DNA from 2 places in the Bacillus sp. VA13 genome. Region 2 is predicted to be linked to the other one. Evidence: riboswitches for the same ligand, from Rfam matches in the RefSeq annotation. Region 2 holds a riboswitch; the other holds the start of a gene.
The links. Region 2 has a riboswitch for thiamine pyrophosphate ahead of AC0C66_RS00390 (acetylornithine deacetylase). Riboswitches for the same ligand answer to the same signal wherever they lie in the genome.
Positions count from the first base shown of each region.

Region 1 (4,972 bases), on a different contig from region 2:
CTCAAAACTTTTCACACCAAGTGTGTTTTGAGCAACAACTGATGTAATAACAGCCATTCCAAATACTTGCTGCTCCTGGAAGGTTTTTAAGTCTGCATGAATTCCCGCTCCCCCGGTTGGATCTGTTCCAGCAATCGAAAGTGCTTTATAGATATCCGTCAACTCATACACCTCCTAAGGTAGGTTTCACTGCTTCAAAAATTATAAAAGGCGGGTATTCCTTTTCACTTTTCCAATTATTAAATTTGAATTTTTGTTCGATGGCCTTTAACTGCTCTCCGTCAATATCGTTTAACGTTGGTTCCAGTAATGTTACACTTTCAAAACCTACATTAGATAAAAGTTTATAGTACATTGACTTCGGCCAATGAAAGTCATTTAAAATTAAATCTTCTTGTTCAGGAACATGAAGCCACTCATTTCTTTCTTCTCCATAAGAATACTCTTTCCCCGGTATTCCGTTGCGAAAGGTTGAAAATTCTATTCCAGTTGAGTCAGGGTTTGTATCGAGTATAACAAAAGAAGCACCTGGTTTTAACACACGAAAAATTTCATCCATGATTCTTTTGATACGTTGATCACTATCTGTATTAATAAAGACGTAACATGCCATAGCAGCATCAACTGAATGATCTGGTAAGAAGGAAAGATTATCATGTTCAATTAAATGATAGTCAACATGTGGATGTTTTCTTTTTGTCTTTGCTATATCCAACATCTTACTTGATTCATCTACTGCGATTACATTGCAATCTATTCTGTCAGCTAACCTATATGCTACCTTTCCGGGACCACAGCCAAAATCGAGCACCTTTTTAATATCCGCTTTATCAAATTTACGAAAAACATACTCAAAACCTAATGTTTGTTCTAAAACGTCGTTATAAGCATCGAATTTACCAGCAACACTGTCTTCTTTCCAAGAAGTTTTCATTAAATTTCCTCCTTTTGTTTAGTTGAGAAGTAATTAAACCACTTATTTCTAACAAAAAATTGATAAGTAGGAAGTAAGCCTTGAAATAGAGAAAGGTCCATATCTCGCTTATAAGCAATATGCTGATATATACTGAAAAGTAAAAGAACCTGTTCCCAATACTCAGGTAATTCTAGAGTTTCAATATCCTGCCTTGACAATGAAATTTGATCTTTTCTAAGCAAAGACTCATATTCTAAAACTGTTTCAATGAAAGGCCAATTATTCCCGGCAGGCATTTTAGGAAATTCAAAAGCCGAGGTATCATTATAATTTTTAGCTTCCTCAAGTACTGTTTTTGCCCATTCGTTGTCGGACTCGTAGATATGAATGGAACCAACATTATGGAAATATTCTCCGACTTCTAAATGAAGTTCTCTCGCCATTAATTCTTGCATAAATGTAAAAGAGAAAAGATCACTAATCATTCCTCGAAATGCATCATTTGCACGCATTACGGAAGACATATATAACTTGTTTTCTCTTATGAAAAATTGCAAACCGATTGTGCAAGAAACATCAATGTTTCCAGAAACGAAGAGTTCCGAGGCATCGAATATTTGAATAAATGCCCTTTTTGAATCAATGTCTTCTTGTGTCAAAAGATTTTTTATTCTATTCCATTGATTTAGTTTTGCGTTTCCAAATTCAAATATTTTAGGTCCATACGCAGTGCCTGTTAATGTTTTTTTATTCATTGAATATAAAGGCATTTTTTTATTGTAATAACTAATAAAATCTAAGTTGTTACTCCCCGACAAATACCATAAAACTTCAGCAAAATTAAACACGATATTTGTTTTTCTAGAGGGTAAGTAAGTGACACGTTCTACTGGATTTTCAAGGGTCAGATGATAGTTCAATTTTTCTTTGCTTTTTTGTCCACGCGGTGAATTCAAAAATTCAGGGTTGTGATAGATGTCATACAGTGTTTCCATATATGCTTCATGAAAAGTTCTCTTTCTCATTTAGATTCCACCTTTTATTTCATAAGGATACTTTTAATCTTTTGTAATAAATCATCGGTATCTTTAAAATTAATGTATTCAACATCAGCTACTACATTTAACCCTTGGATTAAGAATGCGTAATCTCTATCTTTTTCTAGTAATAACACTATCTTTTTTTTCAAGGCAGAAGCCCATCCAATTTCTATATGTGTTCCAGGAGAAGCCGGTGAGCCAGGAAAAGCTACAAAAAGGTCACAAGTGCTTATTTCATCAAAATCAATTTTAGTGCATTGTTGAGGTGTCATGAAATCTTTCCCCCATCCTTCTCGCTTGTGAGCATTATGAACTAACCATCCTTCATTTTCAAAAAAAGAAATTAAAGATTCCAACTTTCCCCTTTCTTGTAAGCTCATCAATCCAGTATTCTCGTCTACTAAACTTTTAAAAGGCCCTGCTAAAAAAACTTTTTTAGTTGTCACTTTAATATCATCCTTTCAAAATAAATAAAGCCACTTTCATATGGAAAGTGGCTTAAAAATAGATAAGATAAAAAATCTCTCTAATTTTCTCACTTCCCTACGCTGGTGTTAACCAAATCAGGTTCAAAGGGTCAGGACTTGTGTCTCTTCTCAGCTTCTAAAAGCTCCCCCAGTGTATAAAATATAAATATTTACTTTCATCCTAAACTATTCCATATCATTAGTCAAACAATGATTGATAAGCGTTGAACCCTGCGTATCAGCCGAAAAATGTTTTTTGAAAGTTACCACGACTTGCATTTGATGGCAAGTCATAGAGCTTAAAAAAGGAAAGCATAAAAATCCCCTATTTCTAGTGTGGTTAAAAAATGACCTGAACATTGCAAATTTATAGCCTTAGTTATGAAAGCTTATGTTCATTACACTTTCTAACTTCACTTTACGTTAATATAATTGGTGAGCAAAAAATACCCTACTTCTGGACTTTTCCAAATCGCATTATGATCAAATGATTTAACATTCGTAAATACAATTTTTGAAACCTTCATATCTATTCCATGGTAATATTTGGATATAAACTTGCTGAAAGGATTGGACAATGAAGGTATTTGAAGCTAAGTCTTTGTTATCTGAAGCTGAAAACCGAGCAAAAGATTATAAAGAATTGAAAAATCAAATGATTAAACTATGAAAAGCATTTAAGGCTGTTGCTGATCTGGATGACAGTAAGTTGTCTGGCAAGGGAGCAAACAATATCAAAGCATTTTATCACGATCATGTGGGTGTTACTGATCAATGGATTGATTTAATTGAAATGAAGATCGCTTTCCTTACTAGTATCTCCGGTGTTTTAGAAGATGCCAGCTTATCTGATGCATATATCGAGGAATCCTTCTTAGAACATGAATTAGCAAACGCATATAAAAAATCAAAATCAATTATGTCTGAGCAGAAGAAAGCAATGAAAGATATTCTGAATGACATCGATGACATTCTTCCACTTGATTTATTTTCAACAGAGACTTTTAAGGATGAGCTCTCTTCTAACGAAAACAAACGGAAAAAGACTGTTGATAAAATAGGCGATGTGGACGAAAACTTAAAAACTGAATATGCAATAACTGAACCTAACGAACAATTCATTAAAGCAGACTTTCAAAAGTTACAGGAATCAACAGGTAAGGGCAAGAATGCTACACCCCTTCACTATAATGCCAAGGCATATCGTGAGAGCGATATACATAAGAAAAAAAGCGATATCGAGAAGCAGTCTGAAGCTTATTTGAAGATTAAAAAAGAAGAAGCTAAAAAACGCGAAATAAAAGATTTGAAAAAACAGCTTGTAAAGGTAACAGATCCAGACGAGTATTTAAAAATTGCGAAGAAAATAGGATACGAGAATTTGGAACCTGACCAGCAAGTTTATTTTCGCCAACTCGAAGAACTCCAACAAAAAGCTGAAATTGGAAAAGGTATTGCAGTGGGAATGTATGAAGCAGGTAAAGATACAGTGATGGGTCTCTATCAACTTGCAAGACACCCGATTGAATCGCTTTCTGGAACTGTGAACGCAGCCTTACATCCAATCGATACTTATAAGATCATAGCAAAAGACATAGAAGACACATTTCAACGTGATATGATTAATGGAGATAGCTACAGCAGAGCAAAATGGGTTTCCTATGTAGGCAGTACGGTTGTCCTTGCAATAGTTGGTTCAAAGGGTATTGATAAAGTATCCAAAGTTGCAAAAGCCGGTTCAAAAGTTGCTGCAACTAAGACACTTGAAGTATCAAAAGCAGGAATAAAAAAAGGTATTGAATACGTTAAAATACCAAATGTTTTTGAACAACAGTACGCAATGGCTGGTGGTTCAGGGACTTTTCCTTTCAACGTGATTGATGGAGAGAATTATAAAAACTCTGCACTTGAAATATTCAAGACCTCGTCTACTGTACAAGGATTAAAGAAAGCTAAGCCGCATGAAGTTGTAAACGAATTAAAAACTTTTCAAAGCAGAAAATACATTTTTGGAGGACAATCATTCCTCATAGACAAACGAGGAATGAAGCATATTTTAGAGCGCCATCATCCTAATTTATGGGATGGTTCAATTAAGTCTCAACAATCTTTTCTTAATAAAGAGATGACTGTTAACGATGTTGCAGATGCGATAGAATCAATTATGAAACAAAACCGTGAAGAGTTAACGAAAAAAGGAACTAAATTTAGTTATCAAATTAGAGGAACATATGAGGGTCAACAATATGTTGTAGGCTTTCAAAAAGGAAGAGTAGGACAATTTTATCCGGAAAAATAGGAGAGGTAAAATGTTTTATATTCAATCATTAATCCTTAGGCCAAATAAGAAGATAAACGATCTTTCAATCTTAAAAAATAATATTGACGATTACTTTGTTCCACTTAGCAATATAGAGGGACTAAAGAATATGAAATCACAGTTAGACTCCTACTATTTATCTGGGGCGATTATTTTAAAATATGGTGAACAAGATTTGCTTGATGTCACTATGTGGGACTTGGTTGACCAATTGTGGGCTTATTTTTTA
Region 1 is NZ_JBVQPP010000004.1:98,122-103,093, forward strand. Features, by position in the region: gene thiD (bifunctional hydroxymethylpyrimidine kinase/phosphomethylpyrimidine kinase) at 1-162, opposite strand, end outside; gene AC0C66_RS15810 (class I SAM-dependent methyltransferase) at 164-934, opposite strand; gene AC0C66_RS15815 (thymidylate synthase) at 934-1,941, opposite strand; gene AC0C66_RS15820 (nucleoside 2-deoxyribosyltransferase) at 1,956-2,402, opposite strand; TPP riboswitch at 2,480-2,583, opposite strand; partial or broken gene AC0C66_RS15825 (ribonuclease YeeF family protein) at 3,001-4,722, shown strand; gene AC0C66_RS15830 (hypothetical protein) at 4,733-4,972, shown strand, end outside.
Region 1: another riboswitch for thiamine pyrophosphate. It lies ahead of AC0C66_RS15820 (nucleoside 2-deoxyribosyltransferase); the one in region 2 lies ahead of AC0C66_RS00390 (acetylornithine deacetylase).

Region 2 (4,972 bases):
CTCTGCGTCACTTTCTGAACGCGATTATCATGTGTCTGATCAGCAAATACCCAAGACTGCAAATCAATATTAAACATATCGGCAATATATTCACGATTTTTAACTACATCTGCATCTTTGTCATGAACGTGCAATCCTGTATTTAACGATTCAAAAGGCTTTTGGCTGACACCGCCGTTTTTCGTAGTAAATCCGGCAATGACTTCTCTGTTGTTTTGATTCGTTTGTGTCCAGTCTTGTATCATGAGTGTCGAGGGTGTGGTAAGACTGAATGGGTGATATGTATTCATGATGATCCAACCTTTCGACAAACATTTAAAAAAGCGGAATTTCCCACTTATTTTACCACATCTTTCTGCATTCGTTGAGCGCCGATTTGCATATTTCTAAATGAAATGTGCCGGAAGAATCCAGACTTCCGGCATTTGCCAATCCGCGGCAGACGAGCAGGTTATGCATGCGGTTCATTTAATCGGACCAAGATTACATCTTCCCCGATTTTTACTATATTTCGCCATGGAATGACCAATTCCTCTTCTTTTCCAAAAAATCCGAGAACTTTCCCATTTCCTCCTAGTATGATCGCCTGAATTTTGCCAGTGGTCACATTGATATCTATATCACCAATGCTCCCCAGCTTTTTTCCGTTTGAGACATTGACGACATCCTTCACCTGAAATTCTGAAATGCTGATCATTCCATCACGTCCTTTTTCCGTCCTTTTTTCAAGTATATGAACGGGCGGGCTGAACCTTGTCAGCAAGAAAAAATTTTCATGGTCACTGTTCTTTTTTACAGCTGCACCAGCCGATGATAAAATTGAGCATAATTTTCGTATAATCTACCAGCTGCTCAATCGATACCTCCTCGTTCACGGAGTGTGCATTGTGAAGATCTCCAGGTCCGTAAATCACGCTTGAAATGCCGGCATTATACAGCCATCCTCCGTCTGTAACAGATTGAGAAACGTCAATAACCGGACGCTCCCGTTTTACTTTCTGATGAGACGCTGTAAGCGCTGAGACGCCTGGGTGGCCAGGGTCAACTTCCAGTGCCGGAAAAATTTCTCCTCTGTCTTCAATCATAGATGAGCCTCCCCACTTGAAGACAGGGCGGTTTTCCCTAAGCCAAATATCACTGTCACTCAGCCGGTTAATGTAATCTTCTATTTCCGCTGCCACTTGTTCATGGGTTTCATTCGGATAAAAATGGACTGTGATCCACAGCCGGCACTCGTCAGCTATAAAAGCCGCATGTCTGCCGCCTTCTATGACAGCCGGGTTAATCGTATTTGTGCCTGGTTTAAAACCGGGATAACGTTTCATGATAGACCAGTGACGCTCCAGTTCACCGAGCCCCGCAATTATTTTTGCCATTTTTTCAATTGCGCTTGCTCCGAATGTTCCTCCGCCTGCATGAATCATATTCCGCCTCGTCCCATCATGAAACGTTTGACTGCTTTTGATTTCAATCCAGCCTGTAATGACACCGCCTTGACCTTGAATATGCATATCGCTCGTATCCGCGACAACTGCAAAATCAGCATGATAGCCCCTCTTGCAGCATTCAAGCGTGCCGGCTTCTCCGACTTCCTCCCCGATAACCGATTGCAGAATCAAATCACCGGGAAGTTCAATGTCGGCTTCACGAATCAATTTCACCGCAAACAGCACACACGCCATTCCGCCTTTCATATCAGAAGCACCTCTCCCGATTAAGAGACCGTTTTTTTCAATTGGATGAAACGGATCATGCTCCCACTCCTCATCCTCTTTTGCCTCTGCCACATCTACATGGCCATTGATGATCAAGCTATGATAATCTGCTGAATCTGTTCCCTTTAGTAGACCTACAACATTGGGATCTCCTGGGTACACGTCCCATTTATCGATCGAGAATCCCATTTCATTTAAAAACCCAGCAATCCAGGACTGAATGCCGTCGGTATTTCTTGCAGGCGGAGCAGGTGTTTTATAGGACATCAGCGTTTTTGCTAGCTGAATAAGCTCCTCCTTTTGATCTTCCACCTTTGTTAACAGAGAGTCTATTTGTTGATTCAATGTGATCCGCTCCTATTCTTTAAAATCAAAAAAGCCGTTTCAAATGTAATGAAACGGCTTAATAAAAACAAACAGAGTCCTATGTACTCCGTTTTTTCACCGCTTCCCTCCGCTGGCATGATCCAGATCAGGTCAAAAGGGTTAAGACAAAGTCTCTCTCAGCTTCGCAAAGCACCCCTAGGATGAATCGATATGTGTTTGTCAGGCATTCGTTATCGGCTCGGCTCTTGTTAAAAACGGCCGATCCTGATTCCATAATACATGGATTGGCGTATCAAAAAAAGCGGAAAGTATTTGATCAGTAAGCATTTCCTTTATTTCTCCCGATTTAAAGACCTCTCCCTGTTTTAACAAAAGGGCTTTGTCAAAGATCGGCAAAATTTCTTCCGCATGATGAGTCACGTAAAGGATCGATGGCGCATTTTCTTTATTTGCAATGTATGTAATCGTGTCTAACAGCTTTTCCCGGGCAATAAAATCCAGTCCTGTGACCGGTTCGTCCAGTATCAGCAGCTCCGGATCAGCCATTAGCGCTCTTGCAATCAAGGCTCTTTGTTTTTCTCCTTGAGAAAGGGTTTCATAGCGGCGGTCGGCATATTCAATTGCTCCCAAGTCCTCTAACAAACCAATCGCTTTTTCCCTGATTTCTGCACTTGGTGTTTCATATAATCCAATCGAAGCGTAAGCTCCGCTCAAAGCAATTTCAAATGCCGAATCTGCCGGATAAAATTTTTGCTGAAGAGCCGCTGAGACGAGGCCAATTTTCCGTCTAAGTTTCTCCCCAAGCTCCGTTTTACCAAATTCATGGCCAAGCACCTGCATCTCGCCCGATGTTGGAAAATAATAAGAGCAAAGCATATTTAACAGCGCTGTCTTTCCAGCGCCATTCAGTCCGTAAAGCACCCAATTTTCCTTTTCTTCCACCTTCCAATGAATATCTCTCAGTATCCATTTTCCATTCCGTTTTAGTGAGACATTGTCAAGCTGCAAAATCATCGTGGTCCTCCTCTTTACTGCCTTTATAATTATTTAAATTTTCATAAAACTTTGCACGAACTAGGATACCTTATTTTTTCCAAAACGTAAACCGCCCGCAATCAATAGAAAAGCCTTTAAAACAAAATCGTTTTAAAGGCTTTTCTTTCATTATTGATGAATATTCTTATTCATTTGTTTGATAGCCGCTTTTTCAAGTCTGGACACCTGCGCTTGGGAAATCCCGATTTCCTCGGCTACTTCCATTTGAGTTTTCCCTTGGAAGAATCGCTTTCTCAAAATCATTTTTTCCCTATCATTCAGCCTTCTCATGCCCTCTTTTAAAGCCAGCTCTTCAATCCATTGTGAATCTTTATTGCGTTCATCACTGATTTGATCCATCACATAAATCGGGTCTCCGCCGTCGTTATAGATCGGTTCAAATAGAGAAACCGGATCCTGGATGGCATCAAGCGCAAATACGATTTCCTCATGCGGTACTTCAAGAACTTTTGCGATGTCTTCTGCAGTCGGCTCCTTGCTTGTCTCACTGATTAACCGCTCTCTTACCTGAAGTGCCTTATAAGCGATATCCCGGAGTGATCTTGAGACACGGATCGGGTTATTATCGCGTAAATACCTGCGGATCTCTCCGATAATCATAGGTACAGCGTATGTTGAAAACTTAACATTGTGGCTTAGGTCAAAATTATCAATGGATTTCATTAGTCCGATGCAGCCGACCTGAAATAAGTCATCAACATACTCTCCTCTGTTATTAAATCTTTGAATGACACTTAAGACAAGACGCAAGTTCCCGTTTACAAGCTTTTCTCTTGCTGAATCATCGCCTTCATCCTGCAGCTGCCTAAACAGCTTTCTCATCTCTTCATTCTTGAGTACTGGTAATTTGGAGGTATCCACCCCGCAGATTTCGACTTTATTTCTCGACACTTTTTTCCCTCCCTACAGGAGCTGCTGTACAACGTTAAGTATCTCCTTGGGTGGGAAAAATATGCACTGCGTTCAGACCGAAAAATAGTCATAATTGGGAAATCCTTGTAGAATCAAGGGATTACCCGTAAAAATTTTTTTACACCATTTTGTTGAATTCTTTTCGCAATCTTTTAATGATTCGTTTCTCAAGACGAGAAATATAGGACTGGGAAATCCCCATCATATCCGCTACATCCTTTTGGGTCTTTTCCTCCTCGCCGACAAGGCCAAAACGTAGTTCCATGATTTGTTTTTCCCTCTCATTGAGCTGTTCAAGCGCTTTTTTCAAAAGCTTTTTATCTACGTTAGCTTCTATGTCTTTTGTGATGATGTCATCGTCAGTGCCGAGCACATCAGAAAGCAAAAGCTCATTGCCGTCCCAATCAATATTAAGCGGCTCATCAAAGGAAACCTCTGAACGGATTTTGTTGTTTCTCCTTAAATACATCAGGATTTCGTTTTCTATACAGCGGGAGGCATAGGTCGCCAGCTTGATTTTCTTTTCTGGATTGAACGTATTCACAGCTTTGATTAATCCGATGGTACCGATGCTGATTAAATCCTCTATATTAATTCCCGTATTTTCAAATTTACGGGCGATATAGACGACCAGGCGCAAATTGCGTTCAATCAAAATGGCGCGAGCCGCCTGATCGCCGTTTGGGAGCTTCATTAACAGAACCTGCTCCTCATCTTTAGATAATGGAGGCGGCAGAGCTTCACTCCCGCCTATGTAATAGACTTCATCACTTTTCAGCCCAAGTTTCATCAGCAGCTTATACCAGAGGTGCGTCAATCGCAATTTCAGTTTTTTCATCTTCCTCTCCCTTCTAAATGTCACGTCGTTTGAGTATGATTAGTAACGGACATTTGCGAACATTATGAAACGTGTTTGATGGCCTTGCCCGAAAGCATTTTCGGATGAATAATTGCGTCAAACT
Region 2 is NZ_JBVQPP010000001.1:71,824-76,795, reverse strand. Features, by position in the region: gene pgeF (peptidoglycan editing factor PgeF) at 1-290, opposite strand, end outside; gene AC0C66_RS00395 (YlmC/YmxH family sporulation protein) at 452-697, opposite strand; gene AC0C66_RS00390 (acetylornithine deacetylase) at 780-2,060, opposite strand; TPP riboswitch at 2,148-2,249, opposite strand; gene AC0C66_RS00385 (ABC transporter ATP-binding protein) at 2,262-3,056, opposite strand; gene sigG (RNA polymerase sporulation sigma factor SigG) at 3,207-3,989, opposite strand; gene sigE (RNA polymerase sporulation sigma factor SigE) at 4,129-4,848, opposite strand; gene spoIIGA (sigma-E processing peptidase SpoIIGA) at 4,911-4,972, opposite strand, start outside.